DNA from 3 places in the Ureibacillus sp. 179-F W5.1 NHS genome. Region 3 is predicted to be linked to each of the others. Evidence: predicted binding sites of a transcription regulator. Region 3 holds the regulator's gene; each other region holds the start of a gene.
The links. Region 3 encodes LexA, which represses DNA repair genes until DNA is damaged. Its sites were predicted from a motif close to CGAACATATGTTCG; they were not measured.
Positions count from the first base shown of each region.

Region 1: a site for LexA is predicted at 2,941-2,954, ahead of parE (DNA topoisomerase IV subunit B). Genes of this name have one in related genera too.
Region 2: a site for LexA is predicted at 2,090-2,103, ahead of addB (helicase-exonuclease AddAB subunit AddB). Genes of this name have one in related genera too.

Region 1 covers NZ_JBIQFG010000005.1:39,681-47,938, reverse strand. Annotated here, with positions in the region: gene ACH0B5_RS04125 (thioredoxin domain-containing protein) at 1-1,048, shown strand, start outside; gene ACH0B5_RS04120 (DUF3221 domain-containing protein) at 1,273-1,608, shown strand; gene ACH0B5_RS04115 (HesB/YadR/YfhF family protein) at 1,673-1,963, opposite strand; gene plsY (glycerol-3-phosphate 1-O-acyltransferase PlsY) at 1,998-2,600, opposite strand; gene parE (DNA topoisomerase IV subunit B) at 2,975-4,951, shown strand; gene parC (DNA topoisomerase IV subunit A) at 4,948-7,389, shown strand; gene ACH0B5_RS04095 (hypothetical protein) at 7,458-7,673, opposite strand; gene ACH0B5_RS04090 (solute symporter family protein) at 7,785-8,258, opposite strand, start outside.
Region 2 covers NZ_JBIQFG010000020.1:3,924-12,181, forward strand. Annotated here, with positions in the region: gene ACH0B5_RS10300 (AzlD domain-containing protein) at 1-117, opposite strand, end outside; gene ACH0B5_RS10305 (AzlC family ABC transporter permease) at 114-824, opposite strand; gene ACH0B5_RS10310 (TVP38/TMEM64 family protein) at 1,321-1,974, shown strand; gene addB (helicase-exonuclease AddAB subunit AddB) at 2,142-5,663, shown strand; gene addA (helicase-exonuclease AddAB subunit AddA) at 5,644-8,258, shown strand, end outside.
Region 3 covers NZ_JBIQFG010000008.1:20,559-28,816, forward strand. Annotated here, with positions in the region: gene tkt (transketolase) at 75-2,069, opposite strand; gene ACH0B5_RS05875 (DUF896 domain-containing protein) at 2,204-2,434, opposite strand; gene ACH0B5_RS05880 (M23 family metallopeptidase) at 2,701-3,567, opposite strand; gene ACH0B5_RS05885 (YneB family resolvase-like protein) at 3,744-4,403, opposite strand; gene yneA (cell division suppressor protein YneA) at 4,400-4,738, opposite strand; gene lexA (transcriptional repressor LexA) at 4,908-5,528, shown strand; gene ACH0B5_RS05900 (gamma-glutamyl-gamma-aminobutyrate hydrolase family protein) at 5,614-6,321, opposite strand; gene ACH0B5_RS05905 (hypothetical protein) at 6,574-7,125, opposite strand; gene ACH0B5_RS05910 (hypothetical protein) at 7,141-7,461, opposite strand; gene ACH0B5_RS05915 (hypothetical protein) at 7,518-7,877, opposite strand; gene ACH0B5_RS05920 (prepilin peptidase) at 8,232-8,258, opposite strand, start outside.

The DNA.
Region 1 (8,258 bases), on a different contig from region 3:
AGAAATCTTAACTCTATTAGGGGGTCAGCTTGGTACATTATATTGTGCAGCCTATGGTATTACCGAAGATGGCAACTTTGAAGGTAAAAACATTCCAAATTTAATTGAAGTGTCTTTACCCCAGTTAGCTGAACAAAATGGTATGAATATAGAAGAATTGTTAGCACGTTTAGAAAAAGCGCGGACAATCCTATTTGAACATCGAAAAAAACGAATTCCTCCACATAAGGATGATAAAATCATTACTTCTTGGAACGGGCTAATGATCGCTGCATTAGCGAAGGCTTCTCGTGTTTTTCAAGAAAAGGAATATTTAACGAAAGCTATAAAAGCTATTGATTTTATTGAATCAAATTTATTCCTTTCTGGCCGATTAATGATTCGGTACCGGGATGGAGAAGTGAAAGAACTTGGTGTTATTGATGACTATGCTTATTTATTGTGGGCTTATATTGAACTTTACGAGGCAACATTCGATGTAAATTATTTATTGAAAGCTCAAAGGGTAACTAATCAAATGATTGAACTATTTTGGGATGATGAAAAGGGCGGCTTTTTCTTTTATGGAAAGGATGCAGAAGATTTATTAATTCGTCAAAAAGAAGTATATGACTCGGCATTACCTTCCGGAAACAGTGTAGCTGCTTTGCAAATGTTAAAACTTGCGCGGTTTACAGGAAATGCCCATTTGGAAGACAGAGTAAATAAAATATTTTCTGCCTTTTCTTATTCGATTCAGAATTATCCGATGGGTCATACCTATATGTTAATGGCTTTTTTAACAACGCTAATGAAAAGGAAGGAAATCGTTATTTTAGGGGAGATATCCGATGATCAACTACTATTTGTCGACGAATTATTGCAGGAGTTTTATCCGGAAATTACTTATTTAGTAAATAAGAAAACCGATGAATTGGCGTCGATTGCTCCCTTTATTAACAATTATAAAAGGGGAGAGGACAAGGCTTGGATCTATATTTGTGAAAACTATTCTTGTCATAAACCCGTTAAAGACATACAAGAAGCAAGAAACATGTTGCATGAATAATATTTTTTAACCCTTACGAACAATCCGTAAGGGTTTATTTTTTTGAGGACTCTAACGTATCTTTTAGAAAAGATGATAAAATGGAAGGGAAATAGTCAGTAAAATCTTAAAACTAAATTACTTTTTCCGTGAACAAATCGATTTAGAAAGTTTCGAAGGAAGGTGGGCTTATGGAAATCAAATTTCGTATGATTTTTTTGTCGTTTTTTGTTTGATTTCTATTAATTAGCTGTGACAATTCCCGTAGTCCGGAATCGGGGATTAATAGTGAAGAGATTGTACTAAATAGTACTAGTGAAGAAGGAATCATTCTATTTGAAAAAAATTCAGGAAAAAACTTATTAATTCAAGATTCAAATTTTCAATACGAAGATAAAGAATTATCTTTAAATGAATTATTAAATAAATATGATGAAGTATTATTTTTAAGTTTTAAAAATAAATCGATTGTTAAACAGGTTCAGTCCAGCCAAAAAGTAAAAATTTGGTATAGTGAAATTTTAGAATCGAACCCTCCTATCTACAAAGTAGAACAACTAGAAGTTTCTGAAGGGCAATAAAAGACCATGAGTGATTTTTTACCCATGGTCCAAAATTTGTGTACTTATAATCGAATGGCAATTTTCACTTCAAATAACTATATTGTAATTCTTCCAATTCTTTATTGACTTCAACAAATAGGTCATGTTCATTAAAGAACCATAGATCATCCTTTTCGATATAGAAATGAATGCCTTGTACAATCACTTCTGCTCCAATATCATGAGGCTCCTCACGATTCATTCCAATGGAAAAACCTTCGTGGAATGGGGAAGAACCTCCATATCTTGAATAAAAACGAATATAGTCCCCCTCTTTTGCTTCCATTTCTTCTTGAAACCACTGTAATGCATCTTCAGAAATTTTAATATTCATCTTCTTTATCCTTTCAGATAAGGTAAAAAGCTAATTAAATCCATTTTACTTTTGGCTCAGTACCTTCTTTAATCCGTTTAATATTGGCACGATGACGGTAGAAAATAAATGCTGTTAAAATGATGACTAAAATCAGTAAGGATACATCTCCTGTAACAATCACATAAATAATGCTATAAATAAGCGCAATGATTGATACGAGCATTGAAGAGAGGCTAACAATCTTTGTAATTTTTAATGCAATTAAAAAACCTAACACTAAAATGATAAACAACGGCCAAGCATAGCCTAATAAAACACCACCAGATGTTGCAACCGCTTTTCCTCCACGGAATCCTGCAAAGAGTGGGAACATATGTCCTACAACTGCAATAGCTCCTAAAATTAAAGGATGAATCGTCGAATCATTAAAGTAAGGGATAAGTGGAAGTAATGTTGCCGCAGTACCTTTTAATATATCAAGGATTGTTACAACGGTTCCTGCTTTCTTACCTAATACTCGAAAAGAGTTGGTTGCTCCTAAATTTCCACTACCATGTTCTCTTATATCTGTTTTATAAAAAATTTTGCCAATCCATAGGCCAGAAGGAATTGACCCGATTACATAAGCACAAATTAAAATAATTGCATTAATCATAGCTTGTTCCTTTCAAAATTAATAGTTGGTACTAATAGTTGTAATCATAATATTACACCTTTTTTATTATATGCGGAAGATATATTTCCAAGTTATATAAAAGGGATTATACTTAATCATAACAAAATATTTTGAAAGAAAATGGATTTATAAGAAGGAAAAAGAAAATTTATCATGAATAGTTTTACTCTATAGATTTTTCTTTACTCATTTGTCAAAATATCGTTAAAATAATTTCAATTGAAGTTTGTTTGTATAGATTGATAGTAGTTTGATACAATAAATAAGCTTATGACATTTGACATAATTTGCTTTTGTCAGTACGATTGAAAAAAGATAGAGAACGGATGTTTGTATTTTGGAGGGGATTTGATTTGGCAATAAATCAGCCAGGGATCGCATATGATGACGATGCCATTCAAGTATTAGAAGGATTAGAAGCGGTTCGTAAAAGACCAGGGATGTATATTGGATCCACAGATGGTCGAGGCCTTCATCACTTAGTATATGAAATAGTCGATAACGCAGTGGATGAAGCACTCGCTGGATTTGGATCACATATCATCGTAAAAATCCATGAAGATGGATCTATAAGTGTTCGAGATTTCGGTCGAGGAATGCCTACAGGTATGCACAAGATGGGCAAACCTACGCCTGAAGTTATTTTTACGATACTACACGCTGGAGGTAAGTTTGGACAAGGTGGTTACAAAACAAGTGGTGGTTTACACGGAGTAGGTTCTTCCGTTGTAAATGCTCTATCTGCCTATTTAGAAGTAACAATCTACCGTGATGGTCAAATTTATCGTCAACGATTCGAAAATGGAGGGAAACCGGTTACAACCCTTGAAGTAATTGGGAAGACAAAAGAAACAGGAACGAATGTTCATTTCTTACCGGATAAAGAGATTTTCTCTGTTACGAAATATAATTACGATACGTTAGCAGAACGTCTACGTGAGTCAGCCTTTTTATTAAAAGGATTAAAAATTGAACTGATTGACGAACGTGGTGAAGGGAAATCGGACGTTTATTTTTACGAAAACGGGATTGAAGCCTTTGTTTCTTATTTAAATGAAGAAAAGGATGTGCTACATCCTGTTAAATACGTAGAAGGTACACAGGATGATATAGAAGTCGAATTTGCGTTTCAGTTCAATGATGGCTATACAGAAACGATTTTATCCTTTGTAAACAACGTGCGAACTCGTGATGGCGGTACCCATGAAACAGGGGCAAAATCTGCAATGACACGTGTATTTAATGAATACGCACGAAAAGTAGGATTACTAAAGGAAAAGGAAAAAAATCTTGAAGGTACGGATATCCGAGAAGGTCTTTCTGCGGTTGTTTCAGTTCGTATTCCAGAACATCTATTACAATTTGAAGGTCAAACGAAAAGTAAACTCGGTACGATGGAAGCACGTTCCGCTGTTGAAAGTGTTGTATCTGAAAAAATGCTCTACGTGTTAGAAGAAAATGCAGAATTATCCGCTTCCCTTGTTCGTAAAGCTATCCGCGCTCAACAAGCACGCGAAGCTGCTCGTAAAGCTAGAGAAGATGCACGTACAGGTAAAAAGAAAAAGTCCAGTACAATCTTATCTGGAAAGTTAACACCTGCCCAATCACGTAATGCTAAAAGAAATGAATTATACCTTGTGGAAGGTGACTCTGCAGGAGGTTCTGCGAAACAAGGACGTGACCGCTCATTTCAAGCGATATTACCTTTACGAGGAAAAGTTATTAACACTGAAAAAGCAAAACTATCCGATATTATGAAAAACGAAGAAATTTCAACAATAATCCATACAATAGGCGCTGGTGTTGGGGCAGATTTTAATGTAGAAGATGCTGCTTACGACAAAATTATTATTATGACCGATGCCGATACGGATGGAGCACATATCCAAGTACTGCTTTTAACTTTCTTTTATAAATATATGAGACCGTTAATCGATGCTGGAAAAGTGTATATTGCTTTACCACCACTTTATAAAGTATCAAAAGGAACTGGCAAAAAAGAAGTCATTGAATATGCATGGACAGAAAAAGAGTTACAATCTGCCATTGATAAAGTAGGAAAAGGGTACATGCTACAACGATATAAAGGACTAGGGGAAATGAATGCAGACCAATTATGGGATACAACAATGAACCCTGAAACAAGAACATTAATCCGAGTAACAATTGACGATGCAGCAAGGGCTGAACGTCGTGTGACTACATTAATGGGAGATAAAGTTGAACCACGTCGTAAGTGGATTGAAACAAATGTAGATTTTGGTATGGAGGATGATTTGAATATTTTAGATAGTGAATTCATCCAACATGAGGAGGAACTAGAAGTATGACGGCAACCGAACGATTTCAAGAATTACCGCTAGAGGAAGTGATGGGCGATCGGTTCGGTCGTTATAGTAAATATATTATCCAAGACCGCGCATTACCTGATGCTCGGGACGGACTGAAACCGGTACAGCGCCGTATTTTATTTGCGATGTTTAATGAAGGAAATACGAATGATAAACCGTTTAGAAAATCAGCAAAAACGGTCGGTCATGTTATTGGTAATTTCCATCCCCACGGTGATTCTTCCGTATATGATGCCATGGTGCGTTTAAGTCAAGATTGGAAAATGCGCCATATGTTAATTGAAATGCATGGGAATAACGGTTCCGTTGATGGTGACCCACCTGCTGCCATGCGTTATACTGAAGCTCGTTTATCAGCAATAGCTGCAGAAATGCTTCGAGATATTAATAAACAAACGGTTGAATTTATTCCAAATTTTGATGATCAAGATATGGAACCGACCGTTTTACCTGCAAGATTTCCAAACCTTCTTGTAAACGGCTCAACTGGGATTTCCGCCGGTTATGCAACGGATATCCCGCCCCATAACTTAACAGAATCCTTAGATGCTGTTTTGATGCGACTTGATAAGCCTAACTGTACTGTAGATGATCTAATGACTGTTATTAAAGGTCCTGATTTCCCTACAGGAGGTATCATCCAAGGGGTTGAAGGTATTAAAAAGGCCTATGAAACAGGAAAGGGCAAAATTATTGTTCGTGCTAAAGCAACTGTTGAACCTATTAAAGGCGGTAAAGAACAAATCGTCATTACAGAACTGCCTTATGAAGTAAATAAAGCGAATTTAGTGAAAAAAATAGATGAGCAGCGAATCGATAAACGTTTAGAAGGTATTGCAGATATTCGAGATGAGTCTGATCGTACTGGACTTCGTATTGTCATTGAACTGAAAAAGGATGTACAAGGTCAAGGTATATTAAACTATTTATATAAATCGACTGAACTGCAAATAAATTATAATTTTAATATGATTGCAATTCATAATCGTCGTCCAACGATGATGACTTTACCTTTAATGTTAGATTCTTATATCGCGCACCAAAAGGATGTAGTGATCAAGCGTTCCAAATTCGACCTTCAAAAAGCAAAAGATCGTTTACATATTGTTGAAGGTTTAATTAAAGCGATTTCTATTTTGGATGAAGTCATTGCGACAATCCGTTCTTCGAAAGATAAACGGGATGCGAAAACGAATTTAGAAAAACAATTCGGATTTACAGAAGTACAATCAGAGGCTATCGTTAGTTTGCAGCTTTATCGCTTAACAAATACTGACATTACAGACCTTCGTGCCGAACAAGAAACACTGCAAAAATCAATTACAGAATTGAATGATATTTTGAATAACGATAAACAATTAATCAAAGTCATCAAATCGGAGTTAACCGAAATTCGTAAAAAATTTAAGGAACCTCGTCGTTCTAGTATTCAAGCTGAAATCGAAGAAATTAAGCTTACATTGGATGTGTTAGTTCCAAGTGAAGAAGTAGTTGTTACGGTAACGAAAGACGGTTATGTGAAACGTACAAGTACCCGTTCCCACGCCGCTTCCAACGGTCAAGATTTTGCAATGAAAGACTCTGACTACTTATTGTTTGAACAAACTTTAAATACTCAGCATCATCTATTGTTATTCACAAACAAAGGGAATTACATTTATCAGCCTGTTCATGAATTACCAGACATTCGTTGGAAGGATCTAGGACAACATATTTCAAGTATTGTTCCTATTGATAAAGACGAAGAAATTATTGAAGCAATTGGTATTGAGAAGTTTGAACAAGAAAACGCCTTTATTCTTACTGCCACTAAAGAAGGCCAAATTAAACGCTCTGCTTTAGCTGATTATTCCGTTACACGTTATTCTAAACCGATAAAAACGATGAACATTAAAGATAACGATGAAATGATTTTTGCTAGTCTAGTGACAACTGAAACTGAGCTATTACTTACAAGTTATTTAAGTTATAGCTTACGATTTGATATTGAGGAAATCCCAGTTACCGGTGTCAAAACGGGTGGTGTAAAAGGTATTAACTTAAAAGATGAAGATATCCTTATTTCGGTAAATCCATTAGAATCAGAAGATAAACAAGACGTTATCATCGTCACACATCGCGGAGCAGTCAAACGTATGAGCGTTTCAGAAGTAGAGAAAAGTTCAAGAGCAAAACGGGGAGTTGTCGTTTTAAAAGAATTAAAAGCAAATCCTCATCGTATTTATACTGTTAAAGTCGTGAAAAACGACGATTCAATATTATTGGAAACTAACAATAATGTTCAAGAAACGATTGAAGTTAAATCATTAACAAGAGCCGATCGCTATTCAAACGGCTCCTTGAAGATCGACGTTTCAAATGATGGTGAATTAACGCTTGTAAAAGTCATTCCCCATGAAACGAAAGAAAATAATTAATCACTCAAAAGGATATGTGAAAGTTCAATGCTTTCACATATCTTTTTTATTAATAAATAGGAAGATTTCTAAATAAAAAACATAAAAGACATTTCCATTTGCTGACCTTGCTCTTCACGGAAATGCCTTTTATGTTTTTTAAATCCTTTTTCTAACGTTTCTAGTTTTGTTTTAGTCTTTCGTTCATGGGTACTAAAGTACGATTGTCCTCTTAACATCGTCACATCTTTACCATGTTGACGCATCATTTTCAATCGTTTTTTCTTTGCCTTTGATATAGCCAATTAATTCACCTCATATTCATTTTGTTAACTATTATTTTATCTAAAAGAACAATGAAAGGAAAGGGGAGGAAAAGAAAAACCTCGAGTCTTGAAAACTCGAGGTTTAGATTATTAGTGTGATACATCATGAACGGAAATACCAGTTTGAGCTTTTACCTCTACTTCACGGTATTTCGCTTCATCTGTCTCTTTCGATAATAGAGTTCCAATCCATCCACCTAAGAAACCTAGAGGAACAGATACAATCGCTGGGTTCGTTAAGAATATTAATGGATCTCCAACGAAAATTGCTTTTCCTGCTTCAGGACTCCAAACGTTTGGAGATACCGCTACTAGAACTAAGGCTGAAATTAAACCCGTTAACATTGCCGTTACTGCACCAGTTGTATTGAAACGTTTCCAATAAATTGTATAAATAATTACTGGTAAGTTTGCAGATGCGGCAATACAGAACGCTAAAGATACTAAGAATGCTACGTTTAACGTTTGTGCTCCTAGTGCTAAAACAATAGAAACAACAGAAATAATAATAGATCCTACACGAGCAGCAATAACTTGCTCTTTTTCCGTAACTTTACCTTTTTT
Region 2 (8,258 bases), on a different contig from region 3:
AAGAATAATATCTGGTAATTTTACATTACGTACTAACATAAAGGGGATTACCCTTGGGAGCCAAGTGACAATGGCACAACCAATCATTAATAATATCATGGATAAGGAAGTCGTCATTTTTCCGTCACCACCCCAATTGTAGCAACGATAATTGTCGTAATCAGCACCGCAATATGTCCAGGAAGAAAATATAAAAGAACATACATAATAAGGGCCATTAGGGCAATTAATTTTAAGTAATGCATTAACTTCGTTTTTCCTACATCGACTAAGTTGATAATAAGCAAAGCAGCAAACATTGCTACTAAGGCAAAATCTAATCCCCAACTTTCAGCATTAGGAAGCCATTTGCCTACTACACCACCAAGGGTACAGGAGGCAATCCATGTGAAATAAGCAGTTAGATTTAGCCCGTCCATCCAATTACCACCAATGGTTTTCTCCTTCGCAAGTTTTGTAACAGCTACTCCAAAGGTTTCATCTGTTAATAATGTCCCAAACCCTATATTTCGCAATGCAGAGTATTGGGTTAGATGGGGGGCAACGGTTAAAGACATTAAAAAATGTCGGAGGTTTACAATAAATGTAGTAATAATTATGACTGAAAAGGGAGCACCAGCTAAATACAATCCACAGAAAATAAACTGGGCAGACCCGGCGTATACAAGCACCGATAATAGAAATATTTCTAGAACTGATAAATTGGATGTAATCCCAATAACACCAAATGCTATTCCAATACTAATATACCCGAGTAGAGTCGGGATACAGTCTTTAACACCTTGTGAAAATGTATCAAGGGGAAGTGCTTCATTTACATTCATTTTTGTATTCAATTTTTTACAATCCTTTCGTTTCATCAAAAAGTATTGATTGCTATAATTCTAGTAATATATAACTTTAATGGATAGATTCTAGTAAAGCAATGTTCAATTATAAAAATAATATGAAACAAAATAACCTTATTTTTCGTTAATTACTAAAAGGAAATTATGTATAAGGTCATAAAAAGTATGGATATCGGGCAATAGTATTTCATAGATTTGTCATACAAAAGATGTCTAATGAATAATAATTTCTACTATAATGATATCAAGAAAAAATTAGAAAATTCCTTAAAAAATTATTTTTATAAGTGGTTAAATATTGTCGATGTTGCAAATGCTATCATTATGAAAAATGCATACAATTAGGTGGCAGTAACAATTACATCTACATAGACAGCTTAGTTTCTAATTTAGACAAAGGTTAAATTTATTAAGGTTATTAGAAGGAGATCTTATCTCTATTTTATATTTGATTTATATTGGGGTGGAACATGTGAACGATTGGTTTACAGTAGAAAATATTGAAAATTTAGCAGGACATTATCGGACACTTGGACCGCTAATCGGAATTTTACTTCCGTTTATTGAAGCCTTTTTACCTTTCCTCCCACTAGTTGTAATCGTAGTTGCAAATGCAAGTTCTTATGGCTTATGGATTGGCTTCTTATTATCTTGGGTTGGAACGGTACTTGGATCGTATGTTGTATTTCTAATCGTTCGAAAGTTTGGAAAACATCCTCGATTACAAGTTTTTATAGGGAAAGAAAAGGTGCAAAAACTTATAAGATGGGTGGATATGAGGGGAATAAGTCCACTTTTAATTTTACTTTGTTTTCCGTTTACCCCATCTGTATTAGTTAATATTGTTGCCGGGCTTTCAAACATAAAGAAAAAATATTATTTATTTGTCATTATGGCGGGGAAATTTATTATGATTGCAAGTATGAGTGTTCTCGGCTATGACTTAAAAGCACTATTAACAGATCCGATAAAATTAATTATCGCAGGGGTTGCGATTTTCTTGCTTTGGTTCATTGGGAAAGCAATAGAAAAACATTTGAATAAAAAAGTTGATCGAGATTTAAGTGAACAATCCGATAAGAAAAAAAAAGTGAAAATGTCTGTAAAAAAAGAGCGATTGTTATAAACTGCTCTTTTTAATTCGATATTTTTTCTATCATGATAAAAAAATATTATAATAGAGAAATATCAATGAAAGTTATCTAGTTAATATGTATTAAAATATAAAAAATTTAAAGAATCGAACATATATTCTTATATAATAGAAGTTAGTAATCAAAGAGGGGGAGCATTATGTCGTTAAGAGTTATTAGTGGACGAGCCGGTACAGGGAAGACTACTTTCATTCATGAAGAAATCGTACAAGAATTGAAAGAAAAACCACTCGGTTCACCTATTTATTTAATTGTACCAGACCAAATGTCCTATCAAGCGGAGCATATGCTTACCAATTTATATGATATTAAAGGAATTATACGAGCTCAAGTTGTAACGTTTAAACGTTTAGCATGGTATATCTTACAAGAAACCGGTGGGATTGCAAAAGAACAAATCGATAAAATTGGTTATCGAATGTTAATCCGTCGATTGCTTACAGAAAACAAAGATCAATTTTCATTATTCCGCCAAGCTGCAGATAAACGTGGTTTTACCCAGGAAGTAGAAATGTTAATTAAGGAGTTTAACCAATATAATATCGACAGTTTGGCTTTAAAAGGGGTCATTGAAAAATTAGAGGATACAGGTGCTCCTAATACATTAATAGCAAAATCAAAGGATTTACAGTTAATTTTAACGAAATTGGAAGAAGTATTAGGGGATAGTTATGTAGACGGTGACAGTTATTATCCCGTTTTATTAGAACAACTGCAAAACTCTGAAAAAATAAAAGACGCCCATATATACATTGATGGTTTTACAGCCTTTACTGTTCGTGAGTTTGAAATTGTAAAACAATTGCTCACATTAGCTAAAAGAGTCACGATCGTATTACCTTTTGAAGATGAAAAGGATAAATATAATGACCAAGCTGTTTTTTATCGACCAGCAGTGATGTACGATAAATTACTTCAAGAAGCTTATAAAATTCAATTGGAAATTGAACCAAGAATTCATTTGGATAATTGCTATCGTTTCCATAATCATGATTTACAACACGTAGAAGAACAATTTCACGAACCAGTAGTGGAACCAATCCAATCCGACGGTTATGTTCAAATTTTAGAAGGGGCAAATCGCAGAGCGGAAGTTCACGGAATTGCCCGGGAAATATGTCGAATTGTCCAAGAAGAAGGCATGCGTTATAAAGATATTGGGATTATGTATCGGCAAGCAGATATATATGATCCATTAATTGAAACGATATTTGCCCAATATGATATACCTGTTTTTACAAATGAAAAGAAATCAATGCTTCACCATCCTTTAATTGAATTTAGTCGTTCTATTCTTGAAGTCATCGTATCCAACTGGCAATATGAACCGATATTTAGAAGTGTGAAAACGGATTTGTTTTTCCCGTTGAAAAGCAATTTAAAAGAAATGAGGGAAAAAGGAGATCTATTTGAAAACTTTATTATTGCACAAGGGATTTACGGTCACCGTTGGTTTGAAGATTCCCGCTGGTTTTATAAAAAGTACCGTGGACTAGAATTTTACTCGAAAAGACAAACGGATGAAGAGTTGGAAATGCAATCCTTGATTGATGAAATGAAGGAAATCATTCGGACGCCCCTAAAAAAATTACAAGATGACTTGAAAACGGCAAGGACGGGGCGAGAAATTGCAATGGCCCTTTATCGTTGCATTGATGAACTGCAAATATACGATAAACTTCAAGCGTTAAAAGATGCTGAATTAGAGGAACATCAACTTGATGGAGCAAGTGAACATGACCAAGCATGGAATAGATGGATTAATGTATTAGACCAATTTGTGAATATGTTCGGCGATCAACCACTATCTATTGAAGAAGCAGCACAAATTTTGGATGAAGGGTACGATACTCTCCAATTTTCTAAAATTCCTCCTTCCGTTGATGAGGTAACGGTTGCGACCGTTGAATTCTCCCGTTTTGACAATAAAAAAGTTGTATTTGTTATTGGGGTTAATGATGGTGTATATCCGATGCGGATGGATTACGAAGGACTAATAACGGATGTGGAACGTGGATGGTTTGCTGAAATAGATACGGAACTTTCACCTACATCAAAACACAGATTACTACAAGAAGCGTTTTTAATATATCGTGCTTTTTCTTCACCTACTGATCGACTTTATGTAACGTTCGCAAGTAGCGATGAAGAAAGCAAAGCATTACTCCCATCCCTTTATGTGAATCGTTTACATAAATTGTTTGAAGTAAATGGTGTAAAAACTTTACCCCATCATCGCGTATTCATTGATCCAAGCGAAGAATTGGAAAACAGTAATGTTCTTCGATATTTACGTCATCCTAGAACGTCTCTTGCCTTTTTAATGATGCAATTACGCCAAGTAGAACATACTGCACAACTTGCAACTGAATGGCAAGCATTAAAAACGTTTTATGAACAAGACCCATATTGGAAAGGTGTATTACATGGAGTAATGCGTCCTATTGAAAAGAAAAATGTAGCGGAAAGATTAACACCTGAAATAACGGAAGCTCTATACGGAACAGAATTAACATCAAGTGTTTCCCGTATTGAAAAATATTACCGCTGTCCATTTTCCCACTTTACAACTTATGGATTGCGTTTAGAAGAGCGAGCCGTTTATCGATTGGAAAATTTTGCAATGGGTGACCTGTTCCATGAAGCATTAAAATGGATTACATTAGAAACAGAGCGTCAAAACCTGCAGTGGAATCGATTAACACGGGCTCAATGTAGTCAATTAGCGCGACAAGCTGTGGAGCAAATCGTTCCTGTGTTTTCTCATCAAATATTATTGAGTAGTGCCCGATATCGATATATACAACGTAAATTAATACGAATTGTAGAAAGAACGATGATGGCCCTTTCCCAACATGCGAAGGTATCTTTCTTTAAACCCGTTGCGATAGAAGCAGCCTTTGGACCAAATGAACAACTTCCACCTTTAGAAATTGATTTAAAGGGTGGACGCAAAATGCATATTCGCGGTCGAATCGATCGTATTGACAGTGCTAAAGTTGGAGGCAAATCTTATTTACGAGTAATCGACTATAAATCTTCAAGTCGCGACTTAGATTTGAATGAAGTGTATCATGGAATTTCTTTACAGTTATTAACGTATTTAGACGTTGCAGTTGAAAATGCGAATATTTGGTTAGATGATGATGTAGAGGCAGCTGGAGTTTTATATGTTCACGTTCATAATCCAATTTTAAAAGTAGAAGAAGAGCTAGATGACTCTACATTAGAAATGGAAAGAATGAAGAAATACAAAATGAAAGGCCTTCTTACTGAAAATGCGGAATCATTAATTGCGATGGATGAAGATTTGGAACTTGGTGGTAGTTCGAAAATTGTACCAGTTTATTTAAAGAAGGATGGAACAGCGTCCCCATCATTATCACGGGTCGTACATCCTGCTGATATGAATCAAATTAAACAATATGTTAGAAAAAAACATAAAGCTGCTGGTGATGGAATATTGAGCGGTGAAACAGGCATTTATCCATACCGATTAAAGGGAAAAACAGCCTGTGATTTTTGTAGTTTTAAATCGGTCTGTCAATTTGATCCAACTGATCATGAGCAATTATATCATTCCCTTCAAGCAGATAAACCGAACAATGTTGTCAATAAAATACGGGAGGAGTTGAACAATAATGGGTCTATCGATTCCTGAAAAACAACCAGATGTAACTTGGACAGATGAACAATGGAAGGCAATTTGGGCCACAGGTCAAGATACATTAGTTTCAGCAGCTGCCGGTTCAGGTAAAACAGCTGTACTAATTAATCGAATGATAGAAAAAGTAATTTCGAAAGAAAATCCAATTGATGTGGATGAACTATTAGTCGTTACTTTTACTAATGCCTCCGCTGCTGAAATGCGCCACCGAATGGCAGAAGCCCTTGAAAAGGAAATTGCGAAAGATCCTCGTAATCAGCATTTACGACGTCAATTAAGCTTAGTGAATAAAGCACAAATTTCTACGCTTCACTCCTTTTGTTTAGCGATTGTACGCCAATATGCGTACTTAATAGACATTGACCCTGGTTTTCGTATAGCAAATGAAGGGGAGTCAGCCTTACTTCGTGATGATGTTTTAGCGGAAGTGTTGGAAGAGGCTTACGATAGTGAAGACGAAGAAAAAGTAAATGCAGTCTATCGATTAGTTGATAGTTTTACATCGGACCGTGATGATCAAGCAATCGAAACGTTAATCGATAAATTATATGAAACATCCCGTGTACATCCTGAACCGACAAAATGGTTACGCTCTTTACCGAAACAATATGATTTACCTGAGCATGTAACAATCGATGAACTTGATTTTATAGAGCCATTAAAAAAATCGATTAAATTTAGTTTAGAAGAAGCGCGGGAGCATATTGAAGAAGTTCGACAACTTGCCTTAAAGCCAGATGGACCTTATGCCTATGGAGAAACGGCAGAACTAGATTTTGCTTTAATAGAAGAAGCTATTCGTATTATGGAACACAGTACTTGGCAAGTAGCCTATGAATTTTTCAATCGTTTAAAATGGTCGACATTAGCAAGAATGAAAAAGGATAGTTGTGATCCAGTTCTTCAGGAAAGGGCAAAGAAAAAGCGGGATCAAGCAAAAAAAATCCTATCTCAAATAAAGGAATCTTTCTTTCTACGAAAGCCGGAACGCCTTTTACAAGAAATTCGTTTAATGGCACCAATCATTAAAACATTGGTGGAATTAACAGAAGCTTATAGTTATAAGTTCAAAGAAGCTAAACTACAACGAGGATTAGTCGATTTTTCCGATTTAGAGCATTACGCTCTAGATATTTTAACGGTAAAGGAAGATGGTAAACTGCAACCATCACCTGTTGCATTAGATTTTAAACAAAAATTTAAAGAAGTATTAGTAGATGAATATCAAGATACGAATATGTTACAGGAAACGATTTTGCAGCTCGTTAAAAGTGGTAGTGAAATGGACGGGAATTTATTTATGGTAGGAGACGTTAAACAATCCATTTACCGTTTCCGTTTAGCAGAACCAATGCTCTTTTTAAATAAATATTTACACTTTGAAGAAGAACCTGTTTCCAATGGATTAAAAATCGACTTAAATGCGAACTTCCGAAGCAGGCAAGAAGTATTACATGGAACGAATTTTGTCTTTGAACAAATTATGGGAGAGACGGTCGGTGAAATCATATATGATGAAAAGGCTGGCCTAAAGCCTGGAGCCCCTTATGATTCTGTTGAAATGCCAATTGAACTTGCCATCATATATGAAGAGCAGGAAGATGATGGAGAAGAAATCGATGAAGACGCTGAAATGGATTTCATCATCGAAGAAGAGATAAAAAAATCTCAACAAGAGGCCCGTTTTATTATTAAACGAATTCGTGAATTAATGGACGGTGGGACAACGGTCTATGATACGAAGCAGAAAGATCCTGCTAAACGTATTCGACCAATGAAATATAGCGATATCGTGATTTTAATGCGTTCCATGACTTGGTCGAATGATTTAGTTGAAGAATTTAAAGCAGCTGGTATTCCGTTATTTGCGGAATCTTCAAAAGGGTATTTTGAAGCACTGGAAGTGATGGTGATGTTGAACGTATTGAAAGTCGTTGATAATCCATATCAAGATATCCCGTTAGCTTCCGTCCTAAGAGCTCCATTTATTGGCTGTACAGAAAATGAATTAGCTAAAATTCGTCTTGCTAATCGAAAAGCACCTTTCTATGAAGCAGTAAAACAATTTGTAGAAGAAGAACAATCTGGTATTCATTCTGAGACTAGCGAAAAGCTTCAAAGGTTTTTACAACAGCTTGACACATGGAGAAATTTAGCTCGCCGTGGTTCCCTATCCGATTTAATTTGGCGCATTTATTTAGATACAAATTATTATGAAATGGTCGGTGCTATGGCGAATGGCAAACAACGTCAAGCGAATTTAAGAACTCTCCATGATCGGGCATTGATGTATGAAAAGACATCCTTTAGAGGACTGTTCCGATTTTTACGATTTATTGATCGAATGCGTTCAAGGGGCGATGATTTAGGTGTCGCCAAATCAATCGGAGAAAAGGACGACGTTGTTAGACTTGTAACGATTCACTCTTCAAAGGGATTAGAATACCCAGTCGTATTTGTTGCAGGATTAGGTCGGAGTTTTAACCAAATGGATTTTAGTAATGCTTATTTATTTGACCAACAGTTTGGACTAGCGGTGAAAGCTATTGATCCAGATGACCGCATTATGTATACGTCACTGCCGTTTTT
Region 3 (8,258 bases):
ACTATGTCGAATAGTTTTTCAATTTTTTTCATAAAAAAAGACCTATGAACAAAGTTCATAGGTCGAATTTTTGATTATAATGCTTTTACTCTTGCGACAACATTGTCGACTGTAAAGCCGTATTTCTCCATAATGATTTCCCCAGGAGCACTTGCACCAAATTGATCAATGGCAAGGATATCTCCTTCGAAACCAGTATATTTATGCCAACCGAATGAAGAACCCATTTCAATTGCTAAACGTTTTGTTACTGCTTTTGGCAGTACGGACTCTTTATATTCAGCTGATTGTTGTTCGAAACGATCCATAGACGGCATCGAAACAACCGACACGTCCATTCCATCAGCTAACAATTGTTTTTGTGCCTCTACTGCTAAAGATACTTCTGAACCAGTTGCAATTAAAATAGCATCTGGCGTTTCTTTAGTTGCTGGAGAAACAACATATGCCCCTTTAGCAACACCATCTTTTGCTAGGGTAGCTGTCGTTTCTAGCACCGGTAAGTTTTGACGAGAAAGAACAAGCGCTGTTGGTACATTTTTAGATGAAACAGCTAATTTCCATGCTTCTGCAGATTCATTAGCATCAGCTGGACGAATTACAGAAAGATTTGGCATAGCTCGTAAAGAAGCTAAATGTTCTACTGGTTCGTGCGTTGGTCCATCTTCCCCAACTGCAATCGAATCATGAGTAAATACATAAGTCACCGGTAATCCCATTAATGCAGATAAACGTACAGCTGGACGAACATAGTCAGAGAATACAAAGAATGTTCCACCAAATACATTTAATCCGCCATGTAATGCCATACCGTTTAAAGCTGCACCCATTGCAAATTCACGAACACCAAACCAAATATTGCGGCCTTCTGGTGTATCAGGGAAGAAATCGCCTGCACCTTTAATCGTTGTTTTGTTGGATCCCGCAAGGTCCGCACTACCACCGAAGAAGGAAGGAACTTTTTTCGCTAATGCATTGATCACTTCCCCTGATGATGAACGAGTAGCGATTGATTTTCCTGCTTCATAAACAGGAACTTCAGCATCAAAGTCTTCAGGTAGTTCATTGTTCATCGCTTTAATGAATTGTTCTGCTAACTCAGGGTATTCCGCTTTGTAGCTTTCAAATTTTGCATTCCATTCAGCTTCTGGTTGAACCCCTTGTTTGTCAGCTGCTTCTTTGAAAATGGAATACACTTCCTCAGGAATTTGGAATGGTTCATGTTCCCAACCGTAAGTAGCTTTTGTTAAAGCAACTTCGTCTGTACCAAGTGGTGCACCGTGGGAATCTGCTTTCCCTGATTTGTTAGGAGAACCATAACCAATGACCGTTTTTACCTCTATTAATGTTGGTTTACCTTTTGATTGTTTCGCTTTTTCAATTGCTTCATTGACTGCATCTACATCCGTACCGTCAGCAACATGTATATAGTTCCAACCATAAGATTCGAAGCGTTTTTGTACATTTTCAGAGAATGATTTCGCTAAATCACCATCTAAAGAAATATCATTGGAATCGTATAAAACGATTAATTTATCTAATTGTAAGTGTCCAGCTAAAGAAATCGCTTCAGCAGCTACCCCTTCCATTAAATCGCCATCACCACATAATGCATACGTATAATGATCTACGATTTCATGACCTGGTTTATTATATGTAGCAGCTAAATGACGTTCAGCCATAGCCATCCCTACTGACATTGCAATACCTTGTCCAAGGGGACCTGTCGTTGCCTCAACACCTACTGTATGACCGTATTCAGGATGTCCTGGAGTTTTAGAACCCCATTGACGGAAATTTTTAATTTCCTCCATGTCTAAACCATATCCACCAAGGTGTAATAAGCTATATAGTAACATTGAACCGTGACCAGCTGATAAAACAAAACGGTCGCGATTATACCATTTCGGATTTTGAGGATTATGACGCAATTGTTTTGTCCAAAGTGTGTATGCCATTGGAGCCGCACCCATTGGTAAACCTGGATGACCAGAGTTTGCTTTTTCGATTGCATCAATAGATAAAGTTCGGATTGCATTAATTGCTATTAGATCCGCGTTTTGTGCCATTATTTGACATCCTTTCTCGTGCTAATTATTGTTCTTATACAGTTTAGACAAGATTTTCTAATAAAACAATCCTATTCATAGACATTTTAGAATTATGTCATACTTTATTTAAATATGTCACATTAGTATCTTCTTTAATTCAGTTTATTTCGTTGAATTTCTTTAATTTTATCTGGTGTAACGTCATTTCCATCCGCATCATAGACTTGTACATTTTCGATTGTATTACGGAAAGAAGAACGGAATGATTCTAAATACTCTTTTCTAAGGGAAGTACGCTCTTTTGCCTCAGCTTCCGTTAATTTACCCTCTTTCGCCTTTTTTGACAGCTCATTAATACGAGCAATTTTTTCTTTTGATAACATCCTTTTCTCACCTTTCTATCTCAACCATTTAGCAATATGAAATATAAATCATCATAATAAATACTTACTATTATTTTAAACGCTAAACGAAGATATTCAATACTTCAAAGGTAAGGAAAAATGGAGAGAAGCGCAAGTAAAACACCTTTGCAAAATAATAACTATTTGTTAATCAAACATTTTATATTCCCTAACTTTGTTTCATTTAATACAAAAAAGTAAGCACCCTTTTAAGATGCTTAGATTGTCTATTCTATATTAAATTACTAATTAAAACTTGAGACCGTATCCCCTTGTATCGGTTCTTTCCCATCATGAAAACGAATTCGAATAGACTTCCCTTTTGTGAAATCTACAGTATCCATCACTTGGAAGTGTAAATGGGGTTCAGAAGAATTTCCTGAATTTCCACATAAACCGATAAATTGCCCCGCAGAGACAATTTCTCCTTCTTGAACTTGAATAGAGTGTTGTTTTAAGTGAGCAAGCATACTATATTCTTTATGTTTGTGTTCGATAATGACACAATTACCTTCCGGAACATCCGGATTCATTTCCCCAGGGACATTATCTTCTATATCCTTTATAATTTTCACGACTTTCCCATCAGCTGGAGCAAGTATTTCTTGATTAAAAGCGTAATAATTTTCATTTTTCGATGGGTTCTCTTTATAAGTTTTGTTATTTTGAACTTGAACTAAATCGTAAGCATATCGTTGGCTCTCATAGACATAATGATAATTGATAAACTCATTTAAACCACCCCAAAAAACAAACCATTCCCCTTTAATCGGCATATCGTAACGATTCTTTGTTAATCGTTTATCTGTTTTCGGATAGATGACGTATGGTTTCAAAATAAGTCTTTGAATTATACCCGTTTCATCGAAGGAAACGGAAATTGCTTTTTCCTCTCGCTCATCTAACCAAACATAATGAATGGAATCTAACATATTGGTACGAAACTTAATGTGGTAACTAGTTACACCTTCATTAAATGAACGGGCTAATTCTGTAAACTGCTCAATGGAAATTAAGTTTTGAAATTCCTCAGTCGTTTGTCGATAAATCGTTTCATATTCTCCTGAGTGAAAATAAGTACCAAACTCCTCGGGCGTAATAACTTTAAACATTTCCACCACTCCACCTCCGTCATTTTGTTAGAACTTTCTATATTAATAGATACGAACAAATTGTAAAAACGTTTCAATTTCTTCTGTTTATAAACATTCATTTTCTGCAGTTAGACTTCTAGATTTAAATATAAAATGGGACAAGTTCCACAGAACATGCCCCACCTATTATTTAACTAGTCTTCAAGTTCTTCCATATACTCAGTATATCGTCGGTGCACTGTCGCTTTACTTACTTGGAAGCCTAATCCTCTTAGCGTTGATGCAATTTCATGAAATGTTAGCCCCTTATTTCGTAGGTTAACAATTTCTTCGATTGGTACATCGATCCGTTCTCGTCCTTCGTGTAAATGACGATTTTTAATATTTTTTTCTGGTCGATATCCATTTTCAACCGCCCGTTTCATTCCTCTTTTAATTTTAGCGTTATGTATTTTCCGTTGATATTCCTCTACAATCGCTAAAATTTCTAGCAACATCGTATCCATTTCATTTAAAGAAAGGGGCCCGGCATTATTTAATGAATAAACGATTGTCCCATTTTTTTGAAGCAAATGTAAAACTGCCATTCGCGCATTACCACGTCCTAAACGTGTTTCGTCTTGAACAAATAAAGCAGGTACATTGTTTTCTTTTATATAGTCTAACATTTCAAGAAGCCCTTCCCGTTCTACTTCATATCCACTATGCTGATCTTGAAATGCTCGCAATACTTGATAATTCATTTTTTCAGCATAGTTGCGTAATTCTTCTTCTTGACGAACCAAGGACGTTTCTTGCGTATTTTTTTCTGTACTTACCCGTGTATAGATGACGGCTTTGTTATTTTTACTCATTTATTTTTAATCGCTACCTCTACTGAATGAAGATCGTCTTCATTCTCTATTTTTGCCATATAAACGCTATCTTCATTAACCAATATCGTTAAATCATGGCCTGCAACAATGTTTTCTCCAATAAGATTGTTTTCATTTTTAACTTTTTGGATCCACTCTTGTTTAGTCATTTTACCACGATATTGTTCTGCTAACGTCCATAGAGTATCACCGTGTTGAATTTCAATTTGTTCGTATGTTATATCGCCATTGTCTGTAATCAATAAAATTGCTCCCATAACGAAGAAAGCGACGAATAATACTACAATATAGCTGTTTTTTTGTAACCATTTCATAACTCTCAACCTCTTTTCGAATGTTTGTTCGGAATGTATGTTCTTAATTTAATACGAACACATGTTTTTGTCAACACTATTTTCGAACCTATGTTTGCTTTTTTGTTCTATCACTGATATACTATATGTAATTAATAGAGATACATATTCACTTAAAGAGGTGAGAGAATTGAAAAAAATATCAAAAAGACAGGAAGATATTTTAGCATTCATAAAAGAAGAAGTTCGCACGAAAGGATATCCACCATCGGTTCGTGAAATTGGCGAAGCGGTAGGTCTAGCATCCAGTTCCACTGTGCATGGGCATTTAGCTCGTTTAGAAAGTAAAGGACTTATCCGACGCGACCCTACAAAACCGCGCGCTATTGAAATTTTAGATGGGGAAACGGATACCGTTCAAAAACAATCCGTCGTACATGTTCCTCTTGTAGGGAAAGTAACAGCTGGTTTGCCAATAACTGCAATTGAAAATATTGAAGAATATTTCCCACTACCAGATACTTATGGTACGAGCGAAGAAAAATTATTTATGTTAGAAGTAATGGGTGAATCCATGATTGAAGCAGGTATTTTAGATGGAGATTACGTAGTCGTAAAACAAACTTCTACTGCGAATAATGGAGATATCGTCGTTGCTATGACAGAAGATGATGAAGCAACTGTAAAACGCTTCTTTAAAGAAAAAACTCATTTCCGCTTACAGCCTGAAAATTCTAGCATGGATCCAATTCTAGTGAACCAAGTGAGCATATTAGGTAAAGTAGTAGGCTTATATCGTCGAATTCATTAAAAAAGGTTGTCTCGTAGTCTAATCGACTGAGGCACAACCTTGTTTCGTATATTGATTATAGTTTCATTAATACGAACACGAACAATTAATTTGTTTTACTACTCGCATCAATAAAGGCTTTAAATAATTTTTGAGAATGTTCTTCTTGTGTAACTGCCATTTCTTCAGGGTGCCACTGAACCCCTATACAAAATGGATAATCTTTTAACTCTATCGCTTCAATAATTCCATCCGTTGCCTTTGCGGAAATCGAAAAAGAATCTGGAACATTTTTAACTGACTGGTGATGGAAAGAGTTTACGGCAATTTTTTCTTTACCTATGATTTGGTGCAAATGACTATTTGACTTTATTTCAATATAGTGGGATGGTACATATCTACTTGCCCTTTGTTGATGAAGGATGGGCGTAGATTCATATTGGGAATTGATATCTTGATAAAGATTTCCTCCCATTGCGATATTCAACAATTGGATTCCACGACAAATACCGAAAATCGGTATTTTTCTTTCTAAAGCGACTTTAGTAAGTGCCATCTCCATTTGATCCCTTTCTAACATCACATGCCCTAAGTTTAAATGAGGCTCTTCATGAAAATAATGAGGGTGAACATCTACCCCACCTGTTAGTAATAAGCCATCGATTTTTGTAATAAATTGGACCGCATCTTTTTCTACACCAAAGGGTAGCACAAATGGAATGCCACCTGCGTTTAAAATCGACTTCACATACGCTTCATTTATACAATACTGTCCATTGCTCTCCGTCATTGTCACACCAATAATCGGTTTCATCTAAGCACCTCCAGAATCAATCTATTACAAATAAAACTGTTATAGAATATTCTAGATAGGGTTAATTATCTCCTTTAAAAGGATTTATCTTTTCTGTTAAAGTACCTTCAAAATAAATAGATTAATTTACATTTAGACTTTGAACGAACATATAAATAGCGCCTACAAAAACACGCGGGCGCTATTAGATGATTAAGTAAAAGTGTAGCTATCAGCTATGTTTTAAACTATTAAAAAATCTAAGTTAAACTCTTAATATAATGGATTTTTTAAAAAAGTTTCTAAATCCATTTTTAAATTTTGCTTTACATCTTCATTTTCACAGTAGGTCGCATATGTTTTATAATATTTTATTAGCCCTTCATACATGGCTTTCATAAATGCTTTCTTTGGTAAGATAAAATCTTTACGAAATTCTAAGTCGTTAGGAAAAACTGATAATTCAAGTTGGGAGGGATTTTTTTTATCAGTGTTTAAAGAGATTGCTATTATTTCACCTTCAGGATGAAATACGTTAGCATATCCTTTTTCAAATGTTTCTTTTAATAAACTTTGGTAAGTTGCCCAAACATGGTCAATTAAAGAAAATATTGTTTGGCCAAAAATTTCACGACCGTTATATGTTACTTGAACGAACCCTCTAAATGGATATGGTGATTCTTCTATACTTGGGTTCATTAGCTTTCGAAGAATTTCTTCATTCTCCGGTTCATCAAATACATAGAAATTTTTCTCAATTTCATTTATTGGTTGTGGATCACTAAGCCAAGTGTCATAGCTTACCCAGGTTTTTACATTAAACAAGCATAATTCTCCTTCCTAATAAGGATTAACATAAGTTTTTTTAGGATAAATCTGTGTAACCCTTTTTGTGGTTCCATTAACCCCAATAACATAAGTTATATTATTATAAGTATAGTTAAATTGTTTAAATCCACTAGATGGTAACTTACTAGCATTTTGTTTTAAACCATTTAAAATAATTGTATCTAAACGTTGTATTGTCATTCCTTGATAAAAAAATGTTTGACTTGTTTTTCCCGGTGCCCAACTTCCATTCCAATGATTCATTGAATGGCGTTCTAAAAAATGTTTCATATCTGTTTTGGTAACACTGTAAGTTCTACCATTTGCTTTCACACTCTTTGTAGTATAATTCTTAACTGCATTTGCCGCAGCATTTTTAGGAGCAGGTACTAAAGTTTTAATAGTTTTACCTGCTGAATTTTTAAAATTGCTCTTGATACACCACTTACTATTGCTCTTGTAGCAATAACAGCAATTAATCCACATAAAGGTCCACACATAGGTTGAATGTCTGGGATATTAGAAAATTCCGTTTCTTCTAATGCTAGTTCAGGATATATAATGTTATGTTCTGGTTTTTGTACCTCTAATTCTGATTCGACAAACTTAGTATTAATATCAATTGCTTCAATAGAATTATCCTTTATTTCTCCATCTGAAAATGTATTTGCACTGGAGTGGATAGGTCCGATTAAACTAAATATAAGGGTTATTACAGTTAATATGGAAATACTTTTTTTAAAGTTCATTTCATTAATCTCCCATTGATTATTAGTAGTATTAATGACATGTCAATTTTTTACACTCGAGCTATTTTTAGTCTAACATCCATTTACTGACATTATAACATTTATACAAAATTCACCATTAAAAAACCAAAATTATATCAAATTAGAACACGTTCTCATGGTTCCAATTTATATTTAAGTTAAAGAACTAAAGTATATTAAGCTGTTTCTTTTAAACTATAAAACCAGATTTTCAGAGCAAGCTTTAGTTTGGAGTAATCTTTAACTATAGTGGAACTAACTAACAATTATATTTTATTAACCGTACTAAATTCAAAATTGAACTATTATAATTCTTTATTTTAAATTTAACCATTATTCTTTCAAAAGGAGAATAATATA